Regions from separate parts of the Streptomyces sp. NPDC057424 genome, predicted to be linked through region 4. Evidence: riboswitches for the same ligand, from Rfam matches in the RefSeq annotation. Region 4 holds a riboswitch; each other region holds the start of a gene.
What was found. Region 4 has a riboswitch for cyclic di-AMP ahead of ACFU3E_RS24740 (C40 family peptidase). Riboswitches for the same ligand answer to the same signal wherever they lie in the genome.
Positions count from the first base shown of each region.

Region 1: it holds a riboswitch for cyclic di-AMP, as region 4 does, so the genes downstream of both, ACFU3E_RS14465 (M23 family metallopeptidase) here and ACFU3E_RS24740 (C40 family peptidase) in region 4, are expected to answer to the same signal.
Region 2: it holds a riboswitch for cyclic di-AMP, as region 4 does, so the genes downstream of both, ACFU3E_RS11305 (M23 family metallopeptidase) here and ACFU3E_RS24740 (C40 family peptidase) in region 4, are expected to answer to the same signal.
Region 3: it holds a riboswitch for cyclic di-AMP, as region 4 does, so the genes downstream of both, ACFU3E_RS03155 (transglycosylase SLT domain-containing protein) here and ACFU3E_RS24740 (C40 family peptidase) in region 4, are expected to answer to the same signal.

Region 1 covers NZ_JBHVCP010000014.1:24,771-32,482, forward strand. The annotation lists gene ACFU3E_RS14450 (GNAT family N-acetyltransferase) at 1-181, opposite strand, end outside; gene ACFU3E_RS14455 (HPr family phosphocarrier protein) at 361-642, shown strand; gene ACFU3E_RS14460 (GntR family transcriptional regulator) at 810-1,505, opposite strand; gene ACFU3E_RS14465 (M23 family metallopeptidase) at 1,694-2,482, opposite strand; cyclic di-AMP (ydaO/yuaA leader) riboswitch at 2,495-2,659, opposite strand; gene ACFU3E_RS14470 (M16 family metallopeptidase) at 2,851-4,239, opposite strand; gene ACFU3E_RS14475 (M16 family metallopeptidase) at 4,236-5,603, opposite strand; gene ACFU3E_RS14480 (DNA topoisomerase (ATP-hydrolyzing) subunit A) at 5,944-7,712, shown strand, end outside.
Region 2 covers NZ_JBHVCP010000009.1:166,133-173,844, reverse strand. The annotation lists gene ACFU3E_RS11315 (PrsW family intramembrane metalloprotease) at 1-1,173, shown strand, start outside; gene ACFU3E_RS11310 (aldo/keto reductase) at 1,333-2,277, opposite strand; gene ACFU3E_RS11305 (M23 family metallopeptidase) at 2,419-3,453, opposite strand; cyclic di-AMP (ydaO/yuaA leader) riboswitch at 3,465-3,621, opposite strand; tRNA gene ACFU3E_RS11300 (tRNA-Met) at 3,910-3,983, opposite strand; gene ACFU3E_RS11295 (alginate lyase family protein) at 4,038-5,228, opposite strand; gene ACFU3E_RS11290 (dihydrofolate reductase family protein) at 5,366-6,496, opposite strand; gene ACFU3E_RS11285 (MarR family winged helix-turn-helix transcriptional regulator) at 6,574-7,089, shown strand; gene ribA (GTP cyclohydrolase II) at 7,223-7,712, shown strand, end outside.
Region 3 covers NZ_JBHVCP010000002.1:205,913-213,624, forward strand. The annotation lists gene ACFU3E_RS03130 (flavodoxin family protein) at 1-558, shown strand, start outside; gene ACFU3E_RS03135 (ABC transporter permease) at 555-1,430, opposite strand; gene ACFU3E_RS03140 (ATP-binding cassette domain-containing protein) at 1,417-2,403, opposite strand; gene ACFU3E_RS03145 (outer membrane lipoprotein carrier protein LolA) at 2,445-3,695, opposite strand; gene ACFU3E_RS03150 (polyprenyl synthetase family protein) at 3,926-4,936, opposite strand; cyclic di-AMP (ydaO/yuaA leader) riboswitch at 5,439-5,612, shown strand; gene ACFU3E_RS03155 (transglycosylase SLT domain-containing protein) at 5,618-6,397, shown strand; gene ACFU3E_RS03160 (HAD family hydrolase) at 6,361-7,209, opposite strand; gene ACFU3E_RS03165 (GNAT family N-acetyltransferase) at 7,396-7,712, shown strand, end outside.
Region 4 covers NZ_JBHVCP010000034.1:39,579-47,290, reverse strand. The annotation lists gene ACFU3E_RS24745 (hypothetical protein) at 1-298, shown strand, start outside; cyclic di-AMP (ydaO/yuaA leader) riboswitch at 635-847, shown strand; gene ACFU3E_RS24740 (C40 family peptidase) at 851-1,324, shown strand; gene ACFU3E_RS24735 (DUF6328 family protein) at 1,406-2,035, shown strand; gene ACFU3E_RS24730 (ATP-binding protein) at 2,173-2,631, opposite strand; gene ACFU3E_RS24725 (helix-turn-helix domain-containing protein) at 2,845-3,705, shown strand; gene ACFU3E_RS24720 (DUF397 domain-containing protein) at 3,715-3,945, shown strand; gene ACFU3E_RS24715 (8-amino-7-oxononanoate synthase) at 3,997-5,124, opposite strand; gene bioB (biotin synthase BioB) at 5,276-6,445, shown strand; gene ACFU3E_RS24705 (adenosylmethionine--8-amino-7-oxononanoate transaminase) at 6,438-7,712, shown strand, end outside.

The sequences.
Region 1 (7,712 bases), on a different contig from region 4:
GAGGGTACGGCGCGAAGAAGCGGTAGTACTTCGACTCGTCGGAGACCTGCTCGTAGAAGCTGACCAGGCGATCGGCGTCATCAACGGTGATGGGCCGGACGCGCGCGGTACCCCCGTCGCGCAGCACCACGTCGGCTTCCCAGTGGGCGGGATACTCGTGCCGGTCCGGCGAGGTCTGCATGGGCCCCAGAGTACGGCTAGCGTCCGGCAGCGGCGCGAGGCAGTCTGTGGAGGGCGTCAGTGGGGTCGAGGCCGCGACCCGACGGCACCCCTGGAGTGGAACGCGAGGACCGCTCCAGGTGGGCTTCACGATATGGGAAACTGGTCTAGACAACCCTGAACACCGAAGGGCAGCAACACATGGCTGAGCGCCGCGTCAACGTCGGCTGGGCCGAGGGCCTCCACGCCCGCCCCGCCTCCATCTTCGTCCGAGCCGCCACGGCCGCAGGCGTCCCGGTGACGATCGCCAAGGCTGACGGCAAGCCCGTCAACGCGGCCTCGATGCTGGCCGTCCTGGGCCTCGGCGCCCAGGGGGGCGAGGAGATCGTCCTCGCCTCCGACGCCGAGGGCGCGGACGCCGCCCTGGACCGGCTGGCGAAGCTGGTCTCCGAGGGTCTCGAGGAACTGCCCGAGACCGTCTGATTTCCCGAGCGTCCGATCCGGCGCACAGCGAAGGGCTCGTCCGAATTCACCGGGCGGGCCCTTCGCCATTCCCGGTCGGCAACCGGCGAGAATTCAGGAATTCCCTGTTTCCGGGCAGGGGAGACAGAGCCCTGCGAATTAGCTGCTCATTGTATACGGCTGCCGTGTTAATGCCGCAGGCTCGCCGTGTTTACGGGATGTTGCGAGTTCCTCACACGCTCGGTGCGCTCCCCGGCGGAGCCGAAGCGCAGGCGGTGCGCGCCCGTCGCGCGCTCGGTGTGCAGCGCCGTGACCGCCCGCGCCCGCTCGCTGTCCCCGCGCGCCACCGCGTCCACGATCGCGCCGTGCTCCGTCCAGGACTCCACCGGGCTGACCGGCGCGTCCACCGCGTACATCCACGCGATCTTGTGGCGGAGCTGGGTGAGCACCGAGGTCAGCGCGGGGCTGCCGGAAGCCTGGGCGAGCGTCTCGTGGAACCAGCCGCCGAGAGAGCGCAGATCCTCGCTGTTGCCCCGGCGGGCCCGCTCCTGGCCCAGCCGGACCAGGCCGCGCAGGACCTTCAGATGCGCCTCGGTGCGGCGCTGGGCGGCGCGGGCCGCACCGAGCGGCTCCAGCAGCATGCGCATCTCCAGCAGGTCGCCGGCCTCCTGCTCGGTGGGTTCGGCGACGCACGCGCCCGCGTGCCTGCGGGTCACCACGAAGCCCTCGGCCTCCAGGGTGCGCAGCGCTTCCCTGACGGGCACCCGCGAGACGCCGTAGCGGCGCGCGAGGAGTTCCTCGGTGAGCCGGCTGCCGCGTGCGTGGACACCCGCGACGATGTCGTCCCGGATGGCCGTGCACACCGAGTGCGCGGGAATACGCATGACCGACCTCCGCTTAATCCCCGTGAAACGCCGACGAACGGCGCGCGTTCCGTGACTCTATTGCAATGAGCCGGAATTTCCGACGCCAGGCGGGAATCCATGGATATTTTTTGGACAGCGGACGGCCGCACACGCCGAAAGCCCCGGCTCGGGGAGCCGGGGCTTCGGGGACAGCGGAGAGGTTCCGGTCAGACGCTGACGCCGTGCGAGCGGAGGTAGGCGACCGGGTCGATGTCCGAGCCGTACTCGGGGCTCGTACGGGCCTCGAAGTGCAGGTGCGGGCCCGTGACGTTGCCGGTCGCGCCGGACAGGCCGATCTGCTGGCCGGGGGTGACCTGCTGGCCCACCGAGACGCCGACGGAGGACAGGTGGCCGTACTGGGTGTACGTCCCGTCGTTCATCTTGATCACGATCTGGTTGCCGTAGGAGCCACCCCAGCCGGCCTCGACGACGGTGCCCGCGCCGACCGCGTGGACCGAGGTGCCGCTGGCGGCGTGGAAGTCGACACCGGTATGGCTGCCGGAGGACCACAGGCCGCTGCTGGCCTTGTAGCTGGTGGACACGTAGGAGCCGGAGATCGGGGACACGAAGGTGTTCAGGCGCTTGCGCTCGGCCTCACGAGCGGCGCGCTCCTTGGCCTCGCGGGCCTTCTCGGCGGCCTCCTTGGCCTTCTCGGCCAGCTCGGCGGCCCGCTTGCGGGCGGCCTCCTCGGCCTTCTGCTTCGCGGCGGCCTCGTCGGCGGCGTGCTGCTGCGCGAGGGCCTGGGCGTCGATCTGCTGGGCCGCGGTGTCGCCCATGGTGACGACCGGGGTGAGGCCGGTCTGCTCGGCGCTGGGCTCGGCGGCGAAGGCCGCGGGGGCCGCCACGGTGCCGATCACGCCGGTGGTGGCGAGGGCCGCGACGCCCGCCGCGCGGGCGGTGCCGCGCTGGATCCTGCTGGGACGACGGTGCTTCCCGGTGGCGCGAGTGAACGCCATGTGGTGGCTGGTCCTTTCCTTCCCTCTCGCCTACCGGGTTAGCTGACGGGTTCGGAGCAGGAAGGTCTCCTACGGACTCCCTCGCGACTCGCGCGGGCGTCCGATTCACCCCAGGGACTGCGGTGGGTCCCCGGCTCCCCTGGCTCGCGCCGTACGGGGACTCGGCGATGACTGTCCGGTGCCGCGGGTGCGGCGCACTGCCTGACGAACAGCCCGGATGACGCTAAGCGGCGCCGGTTTCAATTCCCAAACGGATCCCGGCTTTTGTAGCGCATCCCACAGGGCAGACAGGCAACCTCCATAGCAAATTCGGGCATAAAGGGGCCCTGGTGCCTTAGAAGACAACCAGGGCCCCTGCGCGCGTGCCGCTACTCGGCGGCGACGACGGTGACTTCGCCGATGCCGAGGGCCTCGACAGGCGCCTTGATCTGCGCGGCGTCACCGACGAGGACGGTCACCAGACGGTCCGTCGGGAAGGCGCTCACGGCCGCCGCGGTGGCCTCCACGGTGCCGGTCGCGGCGAGCTGCCGGTACAGCGTGGCCTGGTAGTCGTCGGGCAGGTGCTGCTCGACCTGGTCGGCCAGCGTGCTCGCGACCGCCGCCGCCGTCTCGTACTTCAGCGGCGCCACGCCGACCAGGTTCTGCACGGCGACGTCCCGCTCGGCGTCGGTCAGCCCCTCGGCGGCGAGGGTGCGCAGCACCGTCCAGAGGTCCTCCAGAGCGGGGCCGGTGTTGGGGGTGTCGACGGAACCGCTGATGGCGAGCATCGCGGCACCCGTACCGTCCGGGGCGGACCTGAGGACCTGGCCGAAGGCCCGTACGCCGTAGGTGTAGCCCTTCTCCTCGCGCAGGACGCGGTCCAGGCGGGAGGTGAGGGTGCCGCCGAGGCAGTACGTGCCGAGCACCTGCGCGGGCCACACGCGGTCGTGCCGGTCCGGGCCGATCCGGCCGATCAGCAGCTGCGTCTGGACGGCGCCGGGGCGGTCCACGATGACGACACGGCCGGTGTCGTCGGCGGTCACCGGCGGCACGGGGCGCGGCTCGGCCGAGGAGCCCGTCCAGGCGCCCAGCGTGTCCCCGAGCAGCACGTCGAGGTCGATGCCGGTGAGGTCGCCGACGACCACGGCGGTGGCCGTGGCGGGGCGGACGTGCTTCTCGTAGAAGGCGCGTACGGCCGCGGAGTCGATCGCCGCGACGGTCTCCTCGGTGCCCTGCCGGGGCCGCGACATGCGCGAGTCCGCCGGGAACAGCTCCTTGGAGAGCTCCTTGGCTCCACGGCGGGAGGGGTTGGCCAGCTCGTGCGGGATCTCGTCGAGGCGGTTGTTGACCAGCCGCTCGACCTCGCTGTCGGCGAACGCGGGCGCCCTCAGGGCGTCGGCGATCAGGTTCAGCCCCTTGGTCAGCCGGGAGGCCGGAACCTCCAGGCTGAGCCGTACGCCGGGGTGGTCGGCGTGCGCGTCGAGGGTGGCGCCCGCGCGCTCGAGTTCGGCGGCGAACTCCTCGGCGGAGTGCTTGTCGGTGCCCTCGGAGAAAGCCCGGGCCATGATCGTGGCCACACCGTCGAGGCCGGCCGGCTCGGCCTCCAGGGGGGCGTCCAGCAGCACCTCAACGGCGACGACCTGCTGGCCGGGGCGGTGGCAGCGCAGCACCGTCAGGCCGTTGTCGAGCGTGCCGCGCTCAGGGGCGGGGAAGGCCCACGGCCGGGGGTCGCCCGCCTGCGGCCGGGGGTGGAAGTCCATCGTGGCGAGCTCGGTCACTTGGCCGCCTCCTCGTTCTCGTCGCCGGCCGCGGCTGCGGTGTCCTCGGTGGCGTCCTCGTCGGCGACGGGCTCGTAGACGAGCACCGCGCGGTTGTCGGGCCGCAGGCAGGCCTTGGCGACCTCCTGGACCTCCTCCGCCGTGATCTCCAGCACACGCTGGACGGCGGTCAGGGCGAGCTGCGGGTCGCCGAACAGCACGGCGTACCGGCACAGTTCGTCGGCGCGGCCCGCGACCGTGCCGAGCCGGTCCAGCCACTCGCGCTCCAACTGGGCCTGGGCGCGTTCCATCTCCTCGGCCGTGGGGCCCTCCTCGGCGAACCGGGCGAGCTCCTCGTCGATGGCCGTCTCGATGACCGGAACCTCCACGTCACCGGACGTCTTCACGTCCAGCCACCCCAGCGAGGGCGCCCCGGCGAGCCGCAGCAGGCCGAATCCGGCCGCCACGGCCGTACGGTCGCGCCGCACGAGCCGGTTGTAGAGACGGGAGGACTCACCGCCGCCGAGGACGGTGAGGGCCAGGTCGGCCGCGTCGCACGCGCGCGTGCCGTCGTGCGGCAGCCGGTAGGCGGCCATCAGGGCGCGCGCCGGGACCTCCTCCTCGACGACCTCGCGCAGCTGCTCGCCGATGGTCTCCGGCAGCGAGCCGTCGCGCGGGGCGGGCTTGCCGTCGTGACCGGGGATGGAACCGAAGTACTTCTCGATCCAGGCGAGGGTCTGCTCCGGGTCGATGTCGCCGACCACGGAGAGCACCGCGTTGTTCGGCGCGTAGTAGGTGCGGAAGAAGGCGCGCGCGTCCTCCAGGGTCGCCGCGTCCAGGTCGGCCATCGAGCCGATCGGGGTGTGGTGGTAGGGGTGGCCCTCCGGGTAGGCGAGGGCGGTCAGCTTCTCGAAGGCGGTGCCGTAGGGGACGTTGTCGTAGCGCTGGCGGCGCTCGTTCTTGACGACGTCCCGCTGGTTCTCCATCGACTCGTCGTCGAGCGCGGCCAGCAGCGAGCCCATGCGGTCGGCCTCCAGCCAGAGGGCGAGCTCCAGCTGGTGGGCGGGCATGGTCTCGAAGTAGTTGGTGCGCTCGAAGCTGGTCGTGCCGTTCAGCGAGCCGCCCGCGCCCTGGACGAGCTCGAAGTGCCCGTTGCCCTTGACCTGGGCGGAACCCTGGAACATCAAGTGCTCGAAAAGGTGAGCCAGGCCAGTACGTCCCTTGACTTCGTGCCGTGAGCCGACGTCGTACCAGAGGCACACCGCCGCGACCGGGGTCAGGTGGTCCTCGGAGAGCACCACGCGCAGGCCGTTGGCCAGGCGGTGCTCGGTCGCTGTCAGGCCCCCGGAGCCTGCCTGGGCTGTGGCCGTGTGACCCATGGGCATGTACGTCCCTTCGCTCGCGGAGCGGTTGTTCAGACCGCGGATTCCTGCCGGTCCTGCCACTGTATGCAAGCGTGCGAGGCCCTGGTGAAGTTCCCGGCGGCCCACCTGGGACCGACTGCGTGACAGGTGCCCCGGACCGGGTCCTGGTCCCGGTTGTCAGTGCGGCGGTCCACAATGGTCGGCGTCAGATCCGGATCGCAGCAGCATGAGCGAGCCGCAGGGGCGGTCGAGACGAGAGGGCGAGCGCGCGGAGGCCCGAAGGGCTGGGTACGGTCGACGTCTCGTCCCCGACATGAACGCCCCATAGGCGAGTGACCAGTAACAGGAGGAGCCGGCAGCGATGGCCCGCCGCAGCACGAAGACCCCGCCGCCCGACGACTCGTACGAGGAGCGGATCCTCGACATCGACGTCGTCGACGAGATGCAGGGCTCCTTCCTCGAGTACGCGTACTCGGTCATCTACTCCCGCGCCCTGCCGGACGCACGCGACGGCCTCAAGCCGGTGCACCGCCGCATCGTCTACCAGATGAGCGAGATGGGCCTGCGTCCCGAGCGCGGGTACGTCAAGTGCGCCCGCGTCGTCGGCGAGGTGATGGGCAAGTTGCACCCGCACGGTGACGCGTCGATCTACGACGCCCTCGTGCGCATGGCCCAGCCCTTCTCGATGCGGGTCCCCCTGGTCGACGGCCACGGCAACTTCGGCTCGCTGGGCAACGACGACCCGCCGGCCGCCATGCGGTACACCGAGTGCCGGATGGCCGAGGCGACGAGCCTGATGACGGAGTCGATCGACGAGGACACCGTCGACTTCAACCCCAACTACGACGGCCAGGAGCAGGAACCGGTGGCCCTGCCCGCCGCCTTCCCGAATCTCCTGGTCAACGGCGCCTCGGGCATCGCGGTCGGCATGGCCACGAACATGGCGCCGCACAACCTGCGCGAGGTCATCGCCGCCGCGCGCCACCTGATCAGGTACCCGAACGCCGATCTCGACGCCCTGATGAAGCACGTCCCGGGCCCCGACCTGCCCACCGGCGGCCGCATCGTCGGCCTGTCCGGCATCCGGGACGCCTACGAGTCCGGCCGCGGCACGTTCAAGATCCGGGCGACGGTGTCGGTGGAGTCCGTGACGGCCCGCCGCAAGGGGCTCGTCGTCACGGAGCTGCCCTTCACGGTCGGCCCCGAGAAGGTCATCGCCAAGATCAAGGACCTGGTCGGTTCGAAGAAGCTCCAGGGCATCGCCGACGTCAAGGACCTCACCGACCGCGAGCACGGCCTGCGCCTGGTCATCGAGATCAAGAACGGCTTCGTGCCGGAGGCGGTCCTGGAGCAGCTCTACAAGCTGACGCCGATGGAGGAGTCCTTCGGCATCAACAACGTGGCCCTGGTCGACGGCCAGCCGCTCACGCTGGGCCTGAAGGAGCTCCTGGAGGTCTACCTCGACCACCGCTTCAACGTCGTACGGCGGCGCTCGGAGTTCCGCCGCACCAAGAAGCGCGACCGGCTGCACCTGGTCGAGGGCCTGCTGACGGCATTGCTGGACATCGACGAGGTCATCCGCCTCATCCGCTCCAGCGAGAACTCCGCGCAGGCCAAGCAGCGTCTGATGGAGCAGTTCTCGCTGAGCGAGATCCAGACGCAGTACATCCTCGACACGCCGCTGCGCCGTCTGACCAAGTACGACCGCATCGAGCTGGAGTCGGAGAAGGACCGGCTCAACGCGGAGATCGAGGAACTGACCCGGATCCTCGACTCGGACGCGGAGCTGCGCAAGCTGGTCTCCTCCGAACTGGCCACGGTCGCCAAGAAGTTCGGCACCGACCGGCGTACGGTCCTGCTGGAGTCGGGAGGTGCCCCGGTCGCGGCCGTGCCGCTGCAGGTGGCCGACGACCCGTGCCGGGTGCTGCTGTCCTCGACCGGCCTGCTGGCCCGTACGGCCAACGGCGAGCCGTTCGCGGAGGACGCCGGTGCCAAGCGCGTGAAGCACGACGTGATCGTCTCGGCGGTGCCGGCCACCGCCCGCGGCGAGGTGGGCGCGGTCACCTCGGCAGGCAGACTGCTGCGGCTGAACGTGGTCGACCTGCCCCAGCTCCCCGAGGCGCTGTCGGC
Region 2 (7,712 bases), on a different contig from region 4:
CTGGTCCGCGAGGAGACCGGCACGGAGGGGTTCCTGGTCGGGCTGGGGCTGGCCGTCCTCCCGGTGCCCCTGCTGACAGCCGCGTTCCGCTGGCTCGACCGGGTCGAACCCGGCCCCTGGCGGAACCTGCTGTTCTGCTTCGCCTGGGGGGCCTGCGCGGCGGCGCTGATAGCGATCGTCGCCAACAGTTTCGCGACGAGATGGATAGCGACGGCGACGGCGGACCCGTCCAGCGCGGACACCCTCGGCGCGACCGTGATAGCGCCGGTGGTCGAGGAGTCGGCCAAGGCGGCGGCCGTCCTCCTGGTCTTCCTCTTCCGGCGGCGCGACTTCACCGGCATCGTCGACGGGGTCGTCGTAGCCGGCGTGACCGCCACCGGCTTCGCGTTCACGGAGAACATCCTCTACCTGGGCACCGCCTTCGGCACCGACCAGCTGACCGGCGGCACGGGCATCGCCTCCGTCACCGCGGCGACCTTCTTCGTGCGCATCGTCATGTCGCCGTTCGCGCATCCGCTGTTCACGGTCCTCACCGGCATCGGCTTCGGCATCGCCGCGCTCTCGGCGGACCGCCGGCCCCTGCGCCGCGTCGCGTTCCCGCTCTTCGGGCTACTGCTCGCGATGGGCATGCACGCGATGTGGAACGGCTCCTCGGCCTTCGGCGAGTACGGGTTCTTCGCCGTGTACGCGGCGTTCATGGTGCCCAGCTTCGGGCTGCTGACATGGCTGGTGATCTGGACGCGGCAGCGGGAACTGAAGACCATACGGGCGGAGCTGCCCGCCTACGCCGTGGCCGGCTGGCTGGCCCCGGCGGAGCCGTACGCGCTGGGCTCGATGCGGGCCCGGCGGATCGCCCGCCAGTACGCCCGGCGCCACGCGGGCAGGGCGGCGCCCCGGGAGGTGGCGCGGTACGAGGCGTACGCGACGTCCCTGGCGTTCCTGCGGCACCGGGCCCGGCGGGGCCGCGCCGGGGCGGACTTCGCGGTGCGGGAGCGGGAACTGCTCGGCGAGCTGTGGCGGCGCCGGGAGGCGGCCCGTCCCGCGCTGGACCACGCGGCGCGGATCACCGCCCCTCCGGTCCCGGTGGTGGCCCCGCCCTGGCCGGTGTACGGCGTGTACGGGTACGGCCCGCAGCCGGCGCCGTACCCGGCGTACAACCCGTACCGCTCCTAGTGCCCGGACAGGTGACGCTCGCCCCGTCGCGACGCCCGGCACGCTTCCCCAAGCTCTTCGAGCAGGGGCCCCGCTCGCCGCACCGGACGCCGCAGGGCCCGCCCTGCGGGCGGGACGACGCGGCTGGGCCAGCACCGTTCCAGGGGCCTGTCGTCGGGATCAGGCCGAGGCCTGCGTCAGCCGTGTGACCTCGGCCTGAGAGAGCGTGAGTTCGCCGACGCCGACCAGCGCGGGCAGCTGCTCCACCGTCCGCGCGGAAGCGATCGGCGCCGTCACGGTCGGCTGGGCGGCGAGCCAGGCCAGCGCCACCGTGGCCATGGGCACCTCGTGCGCCCGGGCGATCTCGTCGAGGGCGGCGAGCACCCGCCGCCCCCGCTCGGTCTCCAGGTGCGCGGCCGCACTCCCCGCCCGTGCGCTCTCGACGGTCGTGCCGGGCCGGTACTTGCCCGTGAGGAAGCCGGACGCGAGCGCGAAGTACGGCACGGCGGCCAGGCCGGTCCGCTCGGCGAGGTCCTGGAGCTCACCCTCGTAGGTGCCGCGGGAGACCAGGTTGTAGTGGGGCTGGAGGGCCACGTACCGGGCGAGCCCCTCGCGGTCGGAGAACTCCAGGGAGGCCCGCAGCCGCTCGGCGGAGATGTTGGAGGCGGCGATGTGCCGCACTTTCCCGGCCTTCACGAGGGTGTCGAGCGCGCCGATGATCTCCTCGACGGGCACGTCGGGCTGGTCGAAGTGCGTGTAGTACAGGTCGATGTAGTCGGTGCCGAGGCGCCGCAGGGAGGCGTCGGCGGCAGCCTTGATGGTGGCGGCGGACAGGCCGCGGAACTCGGGGTGCTGGCTGACCTTCGTGGCGACGACGACGTCCGCGCGGTTGCCGCGGGACTTCAGCCACTTGCCGAGCACGGTCTCGGACTCGCCGCCCTGGTTGCCCTCGACCCAGGCCGAGTAGGAGTCGGCGGTGTCGACGAAGTTGCCGCCGGCGGCGGTGTAGGCGTCGAGGACGGCGAACGACTGGTCCTCGTCGGCGGTCCAGCCGAAGACGTTGCCGCCGAGGGCGAGGGGGAAGACCTTGAGGCCGGAAGAGCCGAGCTTGCGAAGGGACGTCATGTTCCGTGTCAACGCCCCTGCAGGAAGGCTTCATTCCGCAACGGACGCGAAGTCCCCGTGAACACCACACCGGAAAACCGGGAGCCCTGACGTCGGGGGGTCGCCGTCAGGGCCGCCGGTGCTTCAACGGGCGTGTACCGCTTACGGGTTCAGTCCCTTGCCCCGCAGCCACGCCATCGGGTCGATGCCGCCGGAGGATCCACCGGTGTGGACCTCGAGGTGCAGGTGCGCCCCGGTGACGTTGCCGGTGGCGCCCACACGGCCGATGACGTCGCCGGTGCTGACCTTCTGGCCGACGCTGACGCCGATGGAGGACTGGTGCGCGTACCAGATCTCGGTGCCGTCATCGAGGGTGAGGACGGTCTTGTAGCCGTACGAGCCGTTCCAGCCCGCCTCGGTGATGGTGCCGCTGTGCACGGCCTTGATCGGCGTGCCCGTGGGGGCGGCGAAGTCGAGGCCGGTGTGGTAGCCGGAGGACCAGTAGGCGCCGGCCTGGCCGAAGCTGGAGGTGATGGTGTACGAGGAGGTCGGCAGCGTGAACTGCTTGGCGAGGGCGGCCAGCCGCTCGGCCTCGGCCTTCTTCCTGGCCTCCTCCTCCGCCTTCCTCTTGGCTTCGGCGGCCTTGGCCTTGGCTTCCTTCTCCGCCTTGGCGACGGCTTCGGCTGCCGCCTTCTCGGCGGCGGCCGCGGCGTCCTCGGCGGCCTTGGTCTCGATCTGGTCCTGCTGGTGCTCGACCTGGGCCATGATCCGGGCGCGCAGTGCCTCGCCGGCACCGGCGCCGGAGGTGCTCTGCTCGGGGTCCGCCGTGGCGGTGCCGAGGCTGCTGAGCGGGGTGGCCGAACCTTCGGGGGTGTCGTCGTCCGAGATGAGGGAACCCACCGAGGGCAGGTCCGGAACGGAGATGGACACCGGGGGCTTGCCCGTCTGGGCGCTGGCCATGCCGCCGGCACCCACGGCGGCTATGACGCCGACGCCCAGGACGGTGGAGCTGCGGGCGAGACCTCCGCCGCGCTGCTTGGTGACGCGATGCCGGCCACGGACGGGACGGATGGACTCCTCGGTGGGGTTCCACTCCTGGAACGGGCCCTCGTCGGTGCGCTGACCGCCGTAGCCGAAGGTGTCGATGTCGCGCTTCGGCGCGTACGGGGCCGCGGGGGCAGGCCGGTTGGACGCCACGTGGGCGTACTCCTTTCCTTCCTTCTCGCCTACCGGGTTAGCTGACGGGTTCGGAGCAGGAAGGTCTCCTACGCGCGTATACCTGCCGTGCTTCCACGGTGGTATCCGCCCGATTCACCCCAAGTGGTGGTTCCCCGGTTCCCTTTCGGGATTCGGCGCGTGCGCACGGAGCCGCCTTCTGTGACGGCTGGGACGACCGCGCTGCGTTATCGAACGTTAATAGACGCGCGAGGGGTATTCCAGCGATTCCACTTGATCATTAACCTTTTTCGCGCGGACTTACCTGCCATGACCGGCTCAAACCGGACGAGTTGACCGCTGCGCATGTGACGGACGAGTTTTGACGGTGTGTCAGTTGTTATGCGGAACGGGGTGGTTCACTCACCGACCGTAATGGGGTGCCGGGAAATGCACCGAGGGCCGGAATCCTTTTGGATTCCGGCCCTCGGCCTTCAGTAGCGGGGACAGGATTTGAACCTGCGACCTCTGGGTTATGAGCCCAGCGAGCTACCGAGCTGCTCCACCCCGCGTCGTTGTGACTCCAGTGTACGCCATCCGCGGGACAGCTCGTGCACACCCTCCGCTCAGCCGGCCGGGGCGCCCGCGTGGGTCAGGGTTTCCCAGGCGGTGAACAGGCCGTCGGTGCCGGCGGGCCGGGCCCGCACGGCCAGCTTGTGTGCGGCGGGGACGGGCCGGCCGCGCCGCCCCTCCAGGTGGTGGAGGGCAACCTCCAGACCGGGTCCGAGCTTCCCTTCGACCCGGCCACCGCACAGCCACCCGGGCACGCGTCCGCCCAGCTCGTGGCGGGCGTGCAGGGTGAGCGCGGCCGTCAGCCGGTCCTCGGTCTCGCCGTAGAGGTCGACGCCCTGGTGCCAGGCCGTCTCGGCGATGTGGGCGGTGGCGGCGAGCGAGGCGCCGACGTGCCGGACGCTGCGGCAGGTCTCCTGGGAGACGCCGTCGCGGTACGTGGTCTGCCCGAACCAGTACGACGCCATCCGCTGCGGGCCGTCCACGCCGGAGCCGGGCACGGTGAGCGGCACGGGCCCGTCCTCCTCCAGGTAGAAGTAGGCGGGCACACGCTCCCGGAAACGCTCCAGAGCGTGGCCGAAGGCCCGGTGGTCGTCGAGGAAGACGGCCACGGAGATGACCGCGTCCGTCGCCACGAGGTCCCACGTGCCGGTGAAGTCCGGATCCGACGCGGCGACTCGGGGAAGGTGGGCGGTGCGCAGCATGTCCTCGAAGGCCCGTGCCCGCTCGGCCGGCCAGCCCGCGCCGCGGGTGTGCCGCACGATCTCCGCGGCCCGGGCCCAGACCGACCCGGTCCAGCCGGCCTGCAACGCGGCCTTCTCCCCGGTGTGCCGGCGCAGCGTGGCCGACCAGGCGTCCATGATCTCCCTGGCCTTCACGGCGTGCCGCCGCTCCCGGGTGACGGTGAAGAGCAGGGCCTGGGTGTAGGCGGCCAGGGCGTCCGCGCGCTCCTCGGCGCAGCCCCGGCCCTTCAGGTCACCGGCCGGGCAGACGACGGTCTCGTACGGCTTCGCCCGGTAGCGGTACGAGCCGTATGCGCTGTCCCGCATGGCGAGGTACGCCTTCAGCCACGGCTGCCGCCCGGCGGTGACGTGCTCGCGTACGGCGTCCAGCTGCTCCCGGTCGACGAGGACGCCGGGGTGGGTGAACGCCGCGCCGGAGGGCAGGGCCGGGCCCATGGTGCGGGCGTCCGGGTCGCCGGCCTGGCAGGCGGAGGCGAGGAGGGCGAGCGCGGTGAGCAGGGGCACGAGGAGCAGTGCCGGAGTCCGTCGTCGCCCCGCTGACCTCATGGCTGCCGCCTCCGCCGCTCTCGTCCTGGCCCTGGAGGCAGCGTGACCCGGGCAGCGGTCCGGACGCAGGATCTGCTGGGCCGTTCGGCCCGCACTCAGCCCGGCAGGTGGCGGTTCGGGGCCTTGGCCCGCTCCTCGTGCTCGGGGAGGACGACGACCTCCACTCCCTGGGCCGCCAGCAGGCCGCTGCCGTCCGCGTCCGTCACGAAGGTGTCCGGCTCGCGCCAGGCCGTGACGACCCGTCGTACGCCCGCGTCGAGAATCAGCCGGGCGCAGGGGGCGGGGCGGGAGGCGCGGCGGGCGCACGGCTCGAGGCTGCTGTACACCGTCGCGCCGGGCAGGCGCGGGTCGGCCGGGTCGAGCTTCGCGAGGGCCGCCTCCTCGGCGTGCCCGACCGGGTCGCCGGCCTCGCGGGAGTGGCCGCGGGCCAGTTCGGTGCCGTCGGCGGCGACCACGACCGCGCCCACGCTGAACGCCGTGTCCGACGGGGGGCAGCGCTCGGCCAGTTCGCAGGCGAGGGCCAGCCAGTGGTGGTCGGCGGCGGTGGGCAGGGGGCCGGCGCCCGGGGCGGTCGGTTCGTAGCGCATCAGGACCACGTCCTCGATCCGCCGCGACTCCAGCAGCCGGAGCCGGCCGTCCTGGAAGGCGCCGGGGCCGAAGAGGCGGGGGGCCCCGGGGTCACCCACGAAGAGCGGGGCGAGGACCAGCTGGAGTTCGTCGGCGAGGCCCTGGGTGAGGAGCTGGGTGTGGATCAGGCCGCCGCCCTCGACCATGAGCCGCCGTACGCCCCGGACGTCGTGCAGGTGCGTGAGGAGCCGCCGCCAGTCGAGGTCGGCGCCGAGCGGGACGACGTCGGCGGCGAGGCCGAGGGCACGGGCGCGTTCGGCGCCCCGGCCGGTCGTGTAGAGGACCTTCTCGCCGCCGGTGTGCCAGAACCGGGCGTCCGGGTCGAGGTCGCCGGAGCCGCTGACGGTGACCTTGAGGGGGTATTCCGGTTTCCCGGCGGCCGTGCGGGCGGCCCGCCGCTCTCGCGAGTTCACCAGCAGCCGCGGGTTGTCGGCACGGATGGTGCCGGCACCGATCAGGATCGCGTCGACGGAGGCCCGGACCTCGTCGACCCGGTCGAAGTCGGCCGGGCTGGACAGGAGCAGGCGGTCGGGCCCGGTGTCGTCCAGGTAGCCGTCGAGGGAGACGGCGGCGGACAGCAGGACGTAGGGGTGAGGCATCGACGCTCCGCGGCTGGTCGGGACGGCCGGACTGGACAGGGCTTGGTTCAATTTTGTAACAAACCTACACTGGCGGCATGACGACTCGCTGGCTCAGCCCCGATGAGCAGCGCGCCTGGCGCGCCTACATCGCCGCCTCGCTGCTCCTGGAGGACGCGATCGACCGGCAGCTCCAGCAGGACGCCGGCATGCCGCACCTGTACTACTCCATCCTGTCCGTCCTGTCGGAGTCACCGGAACGGCGGCTGCGCATGACCGACCTCGCCGAGCGGCTGAAGATCACGCGCAGTCGGCTGACGTACGCGGTCACCCGGCTGGAGAAGGACGGCATGCTGCGGCGCGAGGCCTGCCGGTACGACAAGCGGGGCAGCATCGCCGCGCTGACCGACGAGGGGCTGGCCGTACTGGAACGGGCGGCGCCCGGGCACGTCGAGACCGTGCGGCGTTTCCTGTTCGACCGGCTCAGCGAGGAGCAGGTGGGACACCTGGAGGAGATCTCCGCGGCGATCGCGCAGGGGCTCCAGGAGGACGGGACGCGGCCGGCGGCGGACGACGTGCCGTGGCGGCGGAGGTCGTCACCGGCCTGTTCGTGACGTGTGCCACACAGCGCGGCCCTCTTATTGCTTCAAATTTAAAGCACAAGTAGGGTTCCCCTCGTGGATCTGCTTCAAATCTGAAGCACTACGGCTGTGCAGCCGAACAGGAAACGGAACCCGGAGGCCCCGCATGCCCGACACCCCCGCCGTCATCGCCACCCCGCGCTCCCGCGTCCGGGTCCCGCTGCGCTTCCACGACGGCTACGAGGCCGACGCCGAGCTCGTCACCTTCCACGGGCTGGCCGACGGCCGGGAGCATGTCGCCGTGGTCCTCGGCAAGCCCGGCCCGGTGCCGCTGGTGCGGCTGCACTCCGAGTGCCTGACCGGGGACGTGTTCGGCTCCGCCCGCTGCGACTGCGGCCCTCAGCTGCGCGAGGCGGTCGAGCGCATCGCCGAGCACGGCGGCGTACTCCTCTACCTCCGCCAGGAGGGCCGGGGCATCGGCCTCTACAACAAGCTCGACGCGTACGCCCTCCAGGACGAGGGGCTCGACACGTACGAGGCGAACGCGGCGCTGGGGCTGCCGGAGGACGCCCGCGACTACACGGCCGCGGCCCAGATGCTCCGGGCTCTGGGCATCGGCGAACTGGACCTGCTCTCCAACAACCCCGACAAGGCGG
Region 3 (7,712 bases), on a different contig from region 4:
GGCAGCGCTCGCGCCGAGGGCAACTCCGAGCTGCTGGCCCGCCGGGCCGCCGAGCAACTGCCCCCGGACGTCGAGCAGGAGTGGATCGACCTCACCGGGCTTCCGGTGCCGGACTTCGAGGACCTGCGGCACGACAGCGACCATGTCCGCCCGACCGAGGGCAACGTGGCCCGGCTGCTCGACGCCACGCTCGCGGCGACGGACATCGTGATCGTCTCGCCCCTGTACTGGTACTCGGTCTCCGCGCAGACCAAGCGCTACCTGGACTACTGGTCGGGCTGGCTGCGCACGCCCGGCCTCGACTTCAAGGCGGCCCTGGCCGGCCGCACCCTGTGGGGCGTCACCGCCCTCGCGCACCCGCAGGAGGTGGTCGCCGACCCGCTCGTCGGAACGCTCCACAACTCCGCCGCGTACATGGGGATGCGCTTCGGCGGGGTGCTGCTCGGCAACGGCAGCAAGCCCGGTGACGTGCTGACCGACGACGCGGCACTGACCCGCGCCAAGACCTTCTTCGAGCAGGAGGCACCGCCCGCCCGGTTCCTGTACGAGCGTGGCTAGGAGGTGATGTCCTTCGCCGTGAAGCGCGCCCACGCCGCCGACCCGAACACCACCGCGTACAGGGCCTGGAGCCCGAGGTTCCTGGCCAGCTCGTCCCAGTAGACCGGCTCGCGCATGAGGTCGGCGAAGGACAGCCAGTAGTGGGAGAAGAGGTACGGCTGGAGGGCGTGCAGTTGCGGGATCTGGTCGAGGATCTGGACCGTGATCAGCAGGCCGACCGTCGTCGCCATCGCCGCGATGCCGCTGGCCGTCAGGGTGGACACGAACAGGCCGAGCGCGGCGACGCCGATCAGTGACGCGGCGACGGCCAGGGCGATCAGCAGGGCTCTGCCCAGGCCCTCGGCGAAGCCGATCCGCGTACCGGAGATGGTGGTCAGGTCCCCGAGCGGGAAGAGCAGCGCGCCGACCGTCAGCGCCGAGACGGCGACCACGAGCGTGGCGGCCAGGCAGAAGATCACGACCGTCGCGTACTTGGTGAGCAGCAGACGGCTGCGGCCGGCCGGGGCGACCAGGAGATAGCGCAGCGTGCCGGAGCCTGCCTCGCCGGCGATCGCGTCGCCCGCGACGACCCCGACCGCCATGGGCAGGAAGAACGGGAGCGTGGCGGCCAGGGCGGTGAAGACCAGGAACAGGCCGTTGTTGGTGATCTGCGAGATGAAGGCCGGCCCGCCGCCCCCGCCGCCGGGCGACGCACCGTCACCCGTCTCGATCCTGACGGCGATGCCGACGAGGACGGGCACGGCCGCCAGCACGGCCAGCAGCGCGAGCGTGCGCCAGCGCCGGAAGGTGGTGACGAGCTCGTTGCGCAGCAGCCCGAAGGTCCACAGCGGGCTCGCCGGCCGTACGGATTCCGCGACTTCAGCCCGCGACATCGAAGCCCTCCCCGGTCAGCGCCACGAACGCGTCCTCCAGCGAGGCCCGTTCGACCGTGAAGCCGCGGACCCGGACCCCGGCCGTCACCAGCGCGGCGTTCACCTCCGCGAGGTCGCACTCCGGTGGTTCGCCGGTCACGTGGCCTTCGGTGACGACCACGTCGGCGACGCCCTGCGCCTTCAGCACCCGGGCCGCCTCCGCCGGGTCCGGCGTGGTCACCACCAGCCGGCCGCGCACACCGGCGGACAGCTCGGCGACCGGGCCCTGCGTGATCAGCCGGCCCTGCGCCATCACGGCCGCGTGCGTGCAGACCTGCTCGATCTCGTCGAGGAGGTGGGAGGAGAGGAAGACGGTCGTGCCGTCCGAGGCCAGCTCCCTCACCAGGGTGCGGATCTCGCGCATGCCCTGCGGGTCCAGGCCGTTGGTCGGCTCGTCGAGCACGAGCAGCCGGCGCGGCTGGAGCAGCGCGGCCGCGAGAGCCAGGCGCTGCTTCATGCCCAGCGAGTACGCCTTGGCCTTCTTGCCCGCGGCGGCCGTCAGGCCCACCCGATCCAGGGCCGAGGCGACCCGGGCCCGCCGGGTGCGCGGGTCGGCGGCCGGGTCGGCGCTGTCGTAGCGGATCAGATTGTCGCGGCCGGAGAGGAAGCCGTAAAGGGCCGGGCCCTCGATGAGGGCGCCGACGTGCGGCAGCACGGCTCGGGCGGCCCGGGGCATGGGCTGCCCCAGGACCCGGGCCGTGCCGGAGGTGGGCTCGATGAGGCCCATCAGCATGCGGATGGTGGTGGTCTTGCCGGATCCGTTGGGGCCGAGGAAGCCGAAGACGCTGCCCGCCGGAACGGTCAGGTCGAGGCCGTCGACGGCGAGCTGCCCGCCGCGGTAGCGCTTGGTGAGCGCGCGGGTGGCGATGACCGGTTCCCCGGCTTCGGCCCGCGCGTCCCGCTGCTCCGGTCTGGTGGCGGACGGCTCGCCCATCGGCTTCCTCGTTCTCTCGACGCCCCGTACGCCTGCCGGACTCACTTCCCGGCGTCGGCCGCCTTCACGAGCGCGTCCTTGGTGACCAGACCCGCGTATACCTTGCCGTCGTCGGTGATGAGGGCGTTGACCAGGCGGGTCGAGAAGACCGTGCCCGAGCCGAACTTTCCGTGGACCTTGTCGCCGAGCGAGTCCATGAAGCCGCCGAGGTCGCCGCCGGCCCCGCCGGAGGGCACGCCCTCGCCGCCGGTGTCGAAGGTGGCGATGGCGTTCCAGCCCTCGCCGATGGTCTTCATGCCGTCGGGGCCGCCGAGTCCCTTGCCGAAGTGGCCCCCTGCCTTCGGGGCGTGGCCTGGTGCCTCACCCTTGCCGGAGTCCTTGCCGGGCGCCGTGCCGAAGTCCGTGCCGGAATCCTTCTCCTCGGTGACCTTCGCGCCCTTGGGCGGGGTGAAGTCGAAGGTGGAGGCGGCCGGTTTGGCGAAGCTCACCTTCGTGAAGCCCGCGTCGACGACGGCCGTGCCGCCGCTCGCCGGGGTCAGCGTGAACTTCAGCGGCATGCCGGTCCTCGCGTCCACGGCCACGGTGATCGCGCCGACCGTCGAGCCGGACTGCTTCGGCTTGATGAGCAGCTTGTAGGCGTCCCGGCCGGCGACCTGGGCGGTGCCGTCGACGGTCACGGAGGTCGTGTCGTCGACCGCCTTCAGGGCCTCCTCGGCGAAGTCCTTCGGCGTGGCGGGCGGCTGCTGGTCCTTGCCGCGCTCCGGGCTCTCGGAGGAGGTGCCGTGGTAGACCTCGTTGGACTTGCTGTCGTAGCCCCAGACGTCCTTGCCGTTGTGGATGAGGCTGTACTCGGCGGCGTTCTCCAGCAGCGACAGCTTCTGCCGGTCGGGGCCGTCGGCGGCGACGCGCAGGGTGTGGGTGCCGGAGGCCAGTTCGGTGAGCTTGGCCGTCGGTTCGGCGGAGGAGCCGCCCTCGCCCCGGCTCGCGGCGCCGGACAGCAGGCCGGACTCCAGGCCGCCGAGGTTCGGCAGGCCGAGGTCCGTGCTGATCTTCACCGTGCCGGACAGCTGCTGGACGTCCGACTCGGCGATCTTCTCGATGAGCTGCTGGGCGGTGATCTCCGGGAGGTCGGGGTCGCCGGAGTCGGCGAGTGCGGGGACCAGCCCGATCGTCGCGGCCGCCACCCCCACCACCGTGACCGGGACGAGGTACCGCGCGGCTGTGCGCCGCCCGGAGCGCTGCTCGTCGGCTTCCCCGGCGGTCGTGCTGTCGTCGGATGCGTACGGTGCCATGTGTGCCCTACCTCCGTGGTCGGCGGCGGCCGTCCTTGTCGTCCACGCACTCGTCCCTGAGCCGCCATTCTCACCCGAACAGGTGAGGAGTGGTGTTTCCGTGGTGTCCATCTGACCAAATCGGCCAGGGAGATACGTCAGACCCCGGACTCAACTCCGTGTACTGCTGGGGTATGACACGGGAGGTCGGCTTCTCCCCCGACCCGTAGGGGTCGTACGGGAAGAGCGTGCTAGCCGGCCCGGTGCACCACCGCGTCGCACAGCTCCAGGAGAGCCGTCTTCGCGGTGCACTCCGGCAGGGGTGCCAGCGCCGAGCGGGCGTCCTGGGCGTAGCGGACGGTGTCCCGCCGGGCCTGTTCCAGGGCCGGGTGGGCCCTCAGCAGACGGAGGGCCTCGGCGTGCCGGGCGTCGTCGGTGAGGTCGGAGTCGAGCAGCGCGCACAGCGCGACGTCCTCGGCGAGCCCGAGCCGGGCCGCCCGCTCGCGCAGCCGCAGCACGGGCAGGGTGGGGATGCCCTCGCGCAGGTCGGTGCCGGGCGTCTTGCCGGACTCGTGGGAGTCGGAGGCGATGTCCAGGACGTCGTCCGCGAGCTGGAAGGCGACGCCGAGCCGCTCGCCGTACTGGGTCAGGACGTCCACGGTCGTCTCGTCGGCGCCGGACATCATCGCGCCGAACCGGCACGACACGGCGACCAGCGAGCCGGTCTTGCCGCCCAGCACGTCCAGGTAGTGCTCGACGGGGTCCCGGCCGTCCTGTGGTCCGGCCGTCTCCAGGATCTGGCCGGTCACCAGGCGTTCGAACGCCTCGGCCTGCACCCGCACGGCCTCCGGGCCGAGGTCGGCCAGGATGTGCGAGGCGCGGGCGAAGAGGAAGTCTCCGGTGAGGACCGCGACGGAGTTGCCCCAGCGGGTGTTCGCGCTCGCGACGCCGCGGCGCACGGCGGCCTCGTCCATGACGTCGTCGTGGTACAGCGTGGCGAGGTGCGTCAGCTCCACGACGACGGCCGACGGGACGATCCCGGGCGCGTACCGGTCACCGAACTGGGCGGAGAGCATCACGAGCAGCGGGCGGAACCGCTTGCCGCCGGCCCGCACCAGGTGCTGGGCGGCCTCCGTGATGAAGGGCACCTCGCTCTTGGTGGCCTCGAGCAAGCCTTCTTCGACAGCCGCCAGTCCGGCCTGGACATCGGCTTCCAGAGCCTGGTCCCGCACGCTCAGCCCGAACGGCCCGACGTCGGTCACGAGGGGTCTCCTGTCTGCTGTGTCTGCCGGTGATTACGCGGATTGTCGATAGGTCGCTGCCCTCACTCGAGTCAGCGTATCCGGTCACGTTTCGATCACCGCCAGCACCCGTGGTTACAGGCCGGGTGGTATCCGATCACGACCGTTATGTTTTCGATCAACCTATAAGAACAGATATTTATCGACTTACCCATAGGTGGCGAACTATGCACGATTTGCCGTGATGGGTAAGTCAATTCCATTTGGCCGAAATTGCCCCACGGGCTCGTGATCAGTGAGTTGAATCACTTGCTCCCCTTTTCCGCCGCACCTCGGCCCCGGCCCGTACCGCCTTCCCCCGAACGCCAGTTGAGCCTTGGCTCCGGCAAAGGATCAAGCGGTTCAAACACTCCCGACCAAGGTCAACCGCGCGATATGTGACTGAGGTGCTTGTTCCCGACATGTGCTCTCGCATACGTTCCCGGCCTGTCCGGCGGACGCCTAATCCTGCCGCCGCCCGGACTCCCCACAGGAACCGACTCACTCACGCAGGGCAGGAGCGGGGGACCCAGGTAAGTCGCCGGTCCGCACAGCGGCACGGCTCGGGGTGAAGCCGCGCACGGCACAGCGCCGTACGCGGCCGGGCACCTCCCGGCCCGAACCCGACAGCTCACCTCGCAGGCGCCGGAGAGGAACATCGCCATGGCCGCACGAGGCAAGCACCGCCGCCCCCGGACCAACCCGCTGACCCGAGGCTTCATCGCCGCCGGCACCGGCGGAGCCGCACTCACCCTTCCGCTCCTCGGCGCCACCCACGCGAGCGCCGCCGAGCCCCAGAGCGCACCCGCCGCCGCACAGTCCGTGCCGCAGGCGGCCCAGCCCGCCACGTCCCGTACGCACACCGTGGCCAAGGGCGACTCGCTCTACCGCATCGCGGACAAGTACGACGTCCAGGGCGGCTGGAAGCAGCTCTACAAGGACAACCGCGCCGCCGTCGGCGACGACCCGAAGCTGATCCACCCGGGTCTGAAGCTGACCGTGAAGACCACCAAGACGGACGCCGCGAAGAAGACGGCGACCAAGTCGTCCGCCCCCGCCAAGCCGGCCGCGAAGCCCGCCGGCGGCGTCGCCAAGGCCACCCAGGCCTCCGCGAAGACCTACACGAACAACCTGGACGGCTGGATCCGCGAGGCGCTGGACATCATGGCGCAGAAGGGGATCCCGGGCTCCTACGACGGCATCCACCGCAACATCATGCGCGAGTCGTCCGGCAACCCCCAGGCGATCAACAACTGGGACTCCAACGCCGCCAAGGGCACCCCGTCGAAGGGCCTGCTCCAGACCATCGACCCGACCTTCCAGGCCTACCACGTGGACGGCACGTCGTGGGACCCGTACGACCCGGTCGCCAACATCACCGCGGCCTGCAACTACGCGGCCGACCGCTACGGCTCGATCGACAACGTCAACGGCCCGTACTGAGCCCTCCCGCCCAGCAGTCGCTCGAGGACGACGGCGATGCCGTCGTCCTCGTTCGACAGGGTGACCTCGTCGGCCACGGCCTTGAGTTCGGGATGGGCGTTGGCCATCGCGACGCCGTGGCCGGCCCAGTCGAACATCGGGATGTCGTTGGGCATGTCGCCGAAGGCGATGGTGTCCGCCGGCCACAAACCCAGATGCTCGGCGGCCAGCGCCAGGCCCGTCGCCTTGGTGATCCCGCACGGCTGGAGCTCGACCGTGCCGGGCCCCGACATCGTCACCGTCGCCAGCGAGCCGACCACCGAGCGCGCCGTCGCCGCCAACTCGTCGTCCGACAGGTGAGGATGGCGCAGCAGCACCTTGCTGATGGGTTCGCCCCACAGCTCGTCACGCCGGTCGACCCGTACGGCGGGCAGGGTCGGGTGCGGCATCAGATAGCCCGGCTCGATCAGCGTGAGCCCGTCGACCCCGTCCTGGTCGACCGCCGCGTACACCTGCCCCACCTCGGCCTCGATCTTGCCGAGCGCGGTCTCGGCCAGTTCCCGGTCCAGCGTGATGGACCACAGCAACCGGTCCGCGCCGGCGTCGTACACCTGCGCGCCCTGCCCGCACACCGCGAGCCCCGTGGCGCCGAGGTCGTCCAGGAGCGGCCGCACTCTCGGCGCCGGCCGGCCCGTCACCACGAGATGCTGGGCGCCGGCGTCCGCCACCCGCGCGAGCACGGCGAGAGACCGGTCGGACAGGGTGTCGTCGCCGCGCAGCAGCGTCCCGTCCAGATCGGTGGCGATGAGTGAATATGCGATGGGTGCGGCCATGATCAGAGAATACGGACAGCGCGGCCCTTCGTTTCATCGCACGACGGACACCGATTGCCCGGTTGAAGGCCTCTGCACCAGTTGGCAACAACATGCTCCGCTACCTACCCGTGAGGCCGCATCGAGCGGTACCTTCCAAGTGTCCAGGGGGGACTTGATCGGGGGGTCAGGTTGAGCAGTGGGCGCATTCGCGTGGCGGGGCCCGGGGAGCTCGGCGAAGGGGAGAGGGAGCGCTGGCGTGCCCTGCGCGCGGCCTCCGCGACACCGCGCAACCCCTTCATGGAGCCGGAGTTCACCGAAGCCGTCGGCCGGGTCAGGCCGGGAGCCCGGGTCGCGGTGGTGTACGAGGGGCCGGAGCCGGCCGGCTTCCTGCCCTATGAGCGGGGCCGGTTGGGGCAGGGCCGGGCGATCGGGCTCGGCGTCTCGGACGCACAGGGCGCGATCCTGCGGCCGGGCCTGGACCTTCGGACGGGCGAACTGCTCAAGGCCTGCTCGGTGTCGAG
Region 4 (7,712 bases):
CGAACTGCCGCCGCTGCCCGCCCTGACGCGCGCCGAGGCGGAGCTGATCGACCGCTACCTCGAGGTCGTCGACCTGCTCGGCCGTATCAACCCGGCCCAGGACGGCGACGCCTACCGCGGGCTGCGCGCCGCCCAGGCCCTGGTCGGCAAGGCGACCGCGCTGCGTGACGCGCTGGCCCTGATGCACCAGCGGGGCGAGACGGAGCTGCACTCCGGCACCCTGGCCCGGGCGCTACGGGTGCTGGACGGCGAACGGCGCACGTCCCGCCTCACCCTGCCCCCGGAGTCCGTCAGTTGACGCGGAAGCGTCGGTCCGGACGCCCGCCCCGTTGGCGGAGCGTCCGGACCTGAGTTGAAACGGACCAAAAGACGTACCCCTGTTCGGAGTAGGCGGGAGACCGATTTCGGGACCGTTCCGGTTGCGCAACACGCTTAGCCCTCGGACGGAATGGGGCATTCCGCTGCTGGTCCGGCGATGCGCGAACCCGTGGACAGTGGCTCGAACGCACACGTGTCCACCCGAACGGGTGAGTGGTGAGTAACAACACAAATCCCCGGTTCCGTTGGGAAATCCGGACAGCCATGAGCCAAGATCCCTGTCTGACGACAAGCCCCCGCCGCTGTGGCGGGGCGATCCGGGCGGACGCCGAGTCCTGCCGCCGCCCGGATGACCGGTCGACAGGAGTGGATCGGCAGGAGTGGAGGACCCAAGCACGACGGGTCGCCGGGACGGTCACGCCATGACCGGATCCGAGCAGCCCTTGGGGTGAAGCCGCGTCAGCGGCCGGGCAACTTCGCCAGCCCGAATCCGACAGGTCATCCTTCACAGGCGGCTGACGAAGGGTTGCGCATGACTGCGCTCAATCGTGTCCCGTCGCTCATGGCCCGGGCCGGCACGGCCTCGGCGCTCACCATCGCCGCGGTGGGCGGCTCGATAGTGGCGCCCGGCTTCGCCTCGGATGCCGCGGCAGCCACGCCGGCGACCAAGGCACTCCAGATCGCGGCCTCGAAGAAGGGTTCACCGTACAAGTACGGGGCCACCGGTCCGCACCGGTTCGACTGCTCCGGGCTCACGCTCTACTCGTTCAAGAAGGCCGGCAAGAAGCTCCCCCGCACGGCTGCCCAGCAGTACAACAAGACGCGCCACATCTCCGCCAAGAACCGCAAGGCGGGAGACCTGGTGTTCTTCCACTCGGGCAGCAACGTGTACCACGTCGGTATCTACGCGGGTAAGAACAAGCTCTGGCACTCCCCGAAGAGCGGGGACGTGGTGCGACTGCAGAAGATCTGGACCAAGAGCGTCTGGTACGGGCGCGTGAAGTGATCCGCCCGGCGTGCGGCGGCGCCCCGACGCGCCGCCGCATGCCGGAGCGTGACACGGGCTCACATGGATACCCGCGACCCCATGGCCGAGCACCGTCCCTGCACCGCGCGCAACGAGACTCCGCTGCAGCGCGCCGACCGCAACTTCGTCGAGTTGCTCCAGGAACTGCGCGTCACCCAGACGGGCGTGCAGATCCTCTTCGCCTTCCTGCTGTCGCTGGCCTTCACGTCGCGCTTCGAGGACCTCGACACGGTCCAGCGCGTCACCTACGTCGTCACGCTGCTGCTCGCGGTCCTCGCCGCCGCGCTCTTCACCGCGCCGGCCGCACTGCACCGCTCTCTCTTCCAGCAGGGCGCCAAGCCCCGCATCGTGCGGGTTTCCTCGCGCCTGGCCAGCACCGGCCTGAGCGTGCTGGTGTTCGCGTTCAGCGGTTCCGTGCTGCTGGTGGTCGACGTGACCACGGGCCGGACCGGTGGTATCGCCGCGGGCGCCGCGACCTTCCTGGTCTGCGTCGGCCTGTGGGGGCTGCTCCCGCGGCTGGTGCGGCGGGCGGGGCTGCGCCGCGAGGCGGACGGCACCGGGGAGCCCGCCGAGGAGCAGCCGGGCCGGAGCGACGTCGGGATCCCGGCGCCGCTGCGGCGCACCGTCAGGCAGCCGTCAGGGCTGCGAGGGGCGGCAGCACACCGGGAGGCGCCGGCACGGCACCGGTGACGGCCGCGGGCCCCCGGTGGGTCATGAGGCTCGGCACGGGCGTCGCAGCCGTGCGGATGGCCCGGATGTGGGTCGCGCGGGCCGGGCTGCGCGGAGGGCACGCGCCGGGGAGTTCTTCCGGATCCTGCTCCGTGTGACTACGGCTCCTGCTGGACCGCCGTCGTCACCGGCTGGACCGGGACGGCCCAGGGGAGTTCGACCGAGATGGTCTTGCCGCCTTCACGGGTGGGTCGGATGCGGAGCCTGCCGCCGCATTCCGCGGTCAGCCAGCGGATGATGACCAGGCCGCGGCCGTTGTCCTGCTGGACGGCTGCGGGCAGGCGTCTGGGGAAGCGCGGGTGGCCGTCCGTGACACCGATGCGCAGGTGCTCGTCGCGGTCGAGCACGACGTCCACGGTGAACGTGGGCGACTGACCGAAGGTGTGCTGGACGGCGTTGGTGGCGAGTTCGGAGATGATGAGCCGGACGGTGTCGGACACTTCCGTGTCCGCCGGCAGGCCCCACTCCGCCAGCGTGCCCACCACGTAGGCACGCGCTGCGGAGACCGAGGCGGGATCGCTCGGCAGAGTGACGGATGCTTCCAGATGGTCTGCCATGGCGACGTCGTCCCTTTCCCACGGGACCGCAGCCCGACACGGAGCGGATGGTTCGAGTACGGTCCCGGACTGGTGCTTCGTCGCCAGACTGCCACCAGAACACCCCTGAAGGACGGCGATCCACCAAGATATGCATATATCTGTCGCTCAAAGCGGTGAACTCTGCGACGCGAGACCGTATTTGGGTGGCTCGGAAGGAGTAAGGAGGTGCCCATGCAGCACGGTCCCGCGGTGCGCCGCCGGAAACTGGGCGCCGAACTGCGTGCGCTGCGTACCTCTGCGGGGCTCACGAGCGGTGAGGCGGCCCGGCTGGTGGGCTGGCACCAGTCCAAGGTCAGCCGGATCGAGACGGGCACGAGCGGGGTGAAACCGGCCGATGTGCGGTTACTTCTCGACGCCTACGGCGTGGCAGACTCCCAGCTTCGCGAACTGCTCATGGTGTTGGCGGGCTCCGAGGACAGCGGCGGCCGGCACCACTGGTGGCACGCCTACCGCGGGGTACTGCCGCCGACCTACCGGGACTTCATCAGCCTGGAGTCCCAGGCCGGCGCGATGCGCACACTGGAGACCACCGTCGTCCCGGGCCTGCTGCAGACGCCCGAGTACGCGCGTGCGGTGACGCGGGCCGCGGTGGAGGGGCTCCCCGAGGACCGGCTCGACACGCTGGTCGAGGTGCGGCTGGCCCGGCAGGACGTGCTGCGCGCGGATCCCCCGCTGAGTCTCAGCGCCGTCCTGGACGAGGCGGTGCTGCGGCGGGAGGTGGGCGGGCCCGGGGTCATGGCCCGCCAGCTGGAGCGGCTGGTCGAGGCGGCCCGGCTGCCCCAAGTACGCCTCCAGGTACTGCCGTTCGCTGCCGGGGCGCACATCGGCGTCACCGGCCCTTTCGTTATCTTGTCATTTTCGAGCACTTCTGATCTGGATGTGGTTGTTCTCGACCACTTGACGAGTAGCCTCTACCTCGAACGGAAAGAAGACCTCCAGGCCTACACGGAGGCCTTCAACGCCCTTCAGATCCACGCCCTTTCGCCCGAGGACTCGTTGGATTTCATCGCCGGGACAGCCGCCGGCGCGTAAGGAGGCACCATGCGTGCACTGCCTCGTCATGTCCCCTCAAGCATCGAGCTGCACGGTGTGCGGTGGCTGCGCAGCAGCTACAGCACCGGCGCGAACAACTGCGTCGAGACCGCGTGTCCGGGCGCCCCGCCCTGGGCCGGACTGCTCGCCGTGCGCGACTCCAAGGACCCGGCCGGACCCGCGCTGCTCTTCTCCCCGGGGAGCTGGGCCGCGTTCGCGGCCGGGGTGGACCGCATGTAACCGCGTTCGATCAGGCCGTCGTCGTGCGACGCACGGCCGTGTCACGCCGACTCATGGCCGCGCCTCGCCGATCAGCCGTACAGCGCGTTCCATCTGCTGACCGGTCAGGTCCGCGCGGGCGGTCAGCCTGAGCCGTGAGATGCCGTCCGGCACGGAAGGGGGCCGGAAGCAGCCCACGGCCAGGCCCGCCGCGCGGCACTGCGCCGCCCAGCGCACGGCGTCCTCGGGGGAGGGCGCCCGCACCGAGACCACCGCGGCGTCCGGACGTACCGCTTCCAGACCCGCGGCGGTCAGGCGTGCGTGCAGTTCGCCCGCCACCGCGCGGGCCCGTGCCGCCCGTTCCGGCTCGCGGCGCAGCAACCGCAGGGCCGACAGGGCCGCTCCCGCCGCCGCGGGGGCGAGTCCGGTGTCGAAAATGAACGTCCGGGCGGCGTTGACCAGGTGGTCGACGACCCGGGCGGGGCCGAGGACGGCACCGCCCTGACTGCCGAGCGACTTGGACAGCGTGACCGTCGCGACCACGTCGCCGGCGCCCGCGAGCCCGGCCGCGTACGGGGCGCCGCGGCCGCCGTCGCCGAGGACGCCCAGGCCGTGGGCGTCGTCGACGACCAGCCCGGCGCCGTGCTCCCGGCAGGCCTCGGCCAGCGCGGTGAGCGGAGCCGCGTCGCCGTCGACCGAGAAGACCGTGTCGGACACGGCGATCGCCGTGCCCTCGTGGGTTGCCAGCGCCTTGCGCACGGCGTCCGGCTCGGCGTGCGCCACGACCTGGGTGGTGCCGCGGGCCAGTCGGCAGCCGTCGATGAGCGAGGCGTGGTTGCCCGCGTCGGAGACGATCAGGGAGCCGTGCGGGGCCAGGGCGGTGACCGCGGCGAGGTTGGCGGCGTAGCCGGAGGAGAAGACGAGGGCTGCCTCGAAGCCGCAGAAATCGGCCAGTTCCCGCTCGAGTTCGGCGTGCAGTTCGGTGGTGCCGGTGACGAGCCGGGAACCCGTCGAGCCGCCGCCCCAGGTCCGCGCGGCCCGGGCCGCGCCCTCGGTGATCTCGGGGTGGCGGGCCAGCCCGAGGTAGTCGTTGCTCGCCAGGTCGAGGAGCGGCGAATCGGCCGGACGGGGTCGCAGAGTCCGTACGAGTCCGGCGCGGGCGCGCAGCTCCGCCTGCTCGTCGATCCAGCCGAACGCCATGGGGGGGTCCTCCGGGGAATTTGTAGGCAGTGCACAGACACTAGCGGGACCTCCAGCAGGTCACTGTGTGGCAATACCCACACCTCGAAGCGACTCTGTTGTACGAACTCTCCTTGGCCCGGAGCGGGTCCGTAGGACAGGATCGGCTCTCATGGACCTGCTGAACACGCTGGTGGACAAGGGGCTTCGGCGCGAGCTGCCGACCCGCGACGAGGCACTGGCCGTCCTCGCGACGTCCGACGACGACCTGCTCGATGTGGTGGCCGCGGCCGGAAAAGTGCGCCGGCACTGGTTCGGCCGACGGGTGAAACTGAACTATCTCGTCAATCTCAAGTCCGGCCTGTGCCCCGAGGACTGCTCCTACTGTTCGCAGCGGCTCGGTTCGACGGCCGGGATCCTGAAGTACACCTGGCTGAAGCCCGACCAGGCGTCCGACGCGGCCGCGGCCGGTGTGGCCGGAGGGGCCAAGCGGGTGTGCCTGGTGGCCAGCGGGCGCGGCCCGACCGACCGGGACGTGGACCGGGTCTCCGAGACGATCAAGACGATCAAGGACAACAACGAGGGCGTCGAGGTGTGCGCCTGCCTCGGACTGCTCTCCGACGGCCAGGCGGAGCGCCTGCGCGAGGCCGGCGCCGACGCCTACAACCACAACCTCAACACGTCCGAGGCGACGTACGGCGAGATCACCACCACGCACACGTACGAGGACCGCGTCGACACCGTGCAGAAGGCGCACGCGGCCGGTCTGTCCGCCTGCTCCGGGCTGATCGCCGGCATGGGCGAGACGGACGAGGACCTGGTGGACGTCGTCTTCTCGCTGCGTGAGCTGGACCCGGACTCGGTTCCGGTCAACTTCCTGATCCCGTTCGAGGGCACCCCGCTCGGCAAGGAATGGAACCTAACCCCCCAGCGGTGCCTCAGGATCCTGGCGATGACACGGTTCGTCTGTCCCGACGTCGAGGTGCGCATCGCCGGCGGGCGCGAGGTCCATCTGCGCACGATGCAGCCGCTCGCCCTGCACCTGGCCAACTCGATCTTCCTCGGCGACTACCTCACCAGCGAGGGCCAGGCCGGCAAGGCCGACCTCGAGATGATCGCGGACGCCGGCTTCGAGGTGGAGGGCACCGACCGGGTGACGCTTCCGGAGCACCGGGCCGGAGGCTGCCACGACGGTGGCGGAGTCTGCGGTGACGGCGGCGGGGCGTGCGGCTCCGGCGAAGAGCCGCAGGTCGCCGGCCCCCCTGTCGGCGCCGAACCCCGGACCGACCTGGTCGCCGTGCGCCGCCGGGGCACCGGGACGGACCTCGCGCCCAATGCCTGAGCCGGCCGTCTCCGAACTGCTGGAGCTCGACCGGCGGCATGTGTGGCATCCCTACGGCCCGATGCCCGGGCGGCAGCAACCGCTGGTCGTGGAGTCGGCGAGCGGGGTGCGGCTGCGGCTCGCCGGCGGCTCGGGAGAGCTGGTCGACGGGATGTCGTCCTGGTGGTCGGCGATCCACGGCTACAACCACCCGGTGCTGAACGAGGCCGCGCGCGAGCAGCTCGGGCGCATGAGCCACGTGATGTTCGGCGGGCTCACCCACGAGCCCGCCGTGCGCTTGGCGAAGCTCCTTGTCGACATGTCACCCGAGGGCCTGGAGCATGTCTTCCTCGCCGACTCGGGGTCGGTGTCGGTCGAGGTCGCGGTCAAGATGTGCCTGCAGTACTGGCGTTCGCTGGGCCGTCCCGGCAAGCAGCGGCTGCTGACCTGGCGCGGCGGCTACCACGGCGACACCTGGCAGCCGATGTCGGTGTGCGATCCCGAGGGCGGGATGCACGGCCTGTGGACCGGGGTGCTGCAGCGTCAGGTGTTCGCCGACCCGCCCCCGGCGGAGTACGAGGAGGCGTACGCCGAGCACCTGCGGTCGCTGATCGCGCAGCACGCGGACGAGCTCGCCGCGGTGATCGTCGAGCCGGTGGTGCAGGGCGCGGGCGGGATGAGGTTCCACTCCCCCGCGTATCTGCGGGTGCTGCGCGAGGCGTGCGACGCGCATGACGTGCTGCTGGTGTTCGACGAGATCGCGACCGGCTTCGGCCGTACGGGCGCGCTGTTCGCGGCGGAGCACGCGGCCGTGACACCGGACGTGATGTGCGTGGGCAAGGCGCTGACCGGCGGCTATGTGACGATGGCGGCGACCCTGTGCACCGCACGGGTGGCTGACGGCATCTCGCGGGGCGAGGTGCCGGTGCTCGCGCACGGCCCCACCTTCATGGGCAACCCGCTGGCGGCGGCGGTGGCCTGCGCCTCGATCGAGCTGTTGCTAGGGCAGGAGTGGCGCGCGGAGGTCGAGCGGATCGAGACGGGCCTGCGGGACGGGCTCTCGGTGGCTTCGGACCTGCCCGGAGTGAAGGACGTGCGGGTGCTCGGCGCCATCGGCGTCGTGCAACTGGATCACGCCGTGGACATGCAGGCCGCGACGGAGGCAGCCGTGCGTGAGGGCGTGTGGCTGCGGCCGTTCCGCGATCTGATCTACACCATGCCGCCGTACGTCACGGGCGACGCGGACCTGGCGCGGATCGCACGGGCCGTGTGCGCGGCGGCGCGGGAG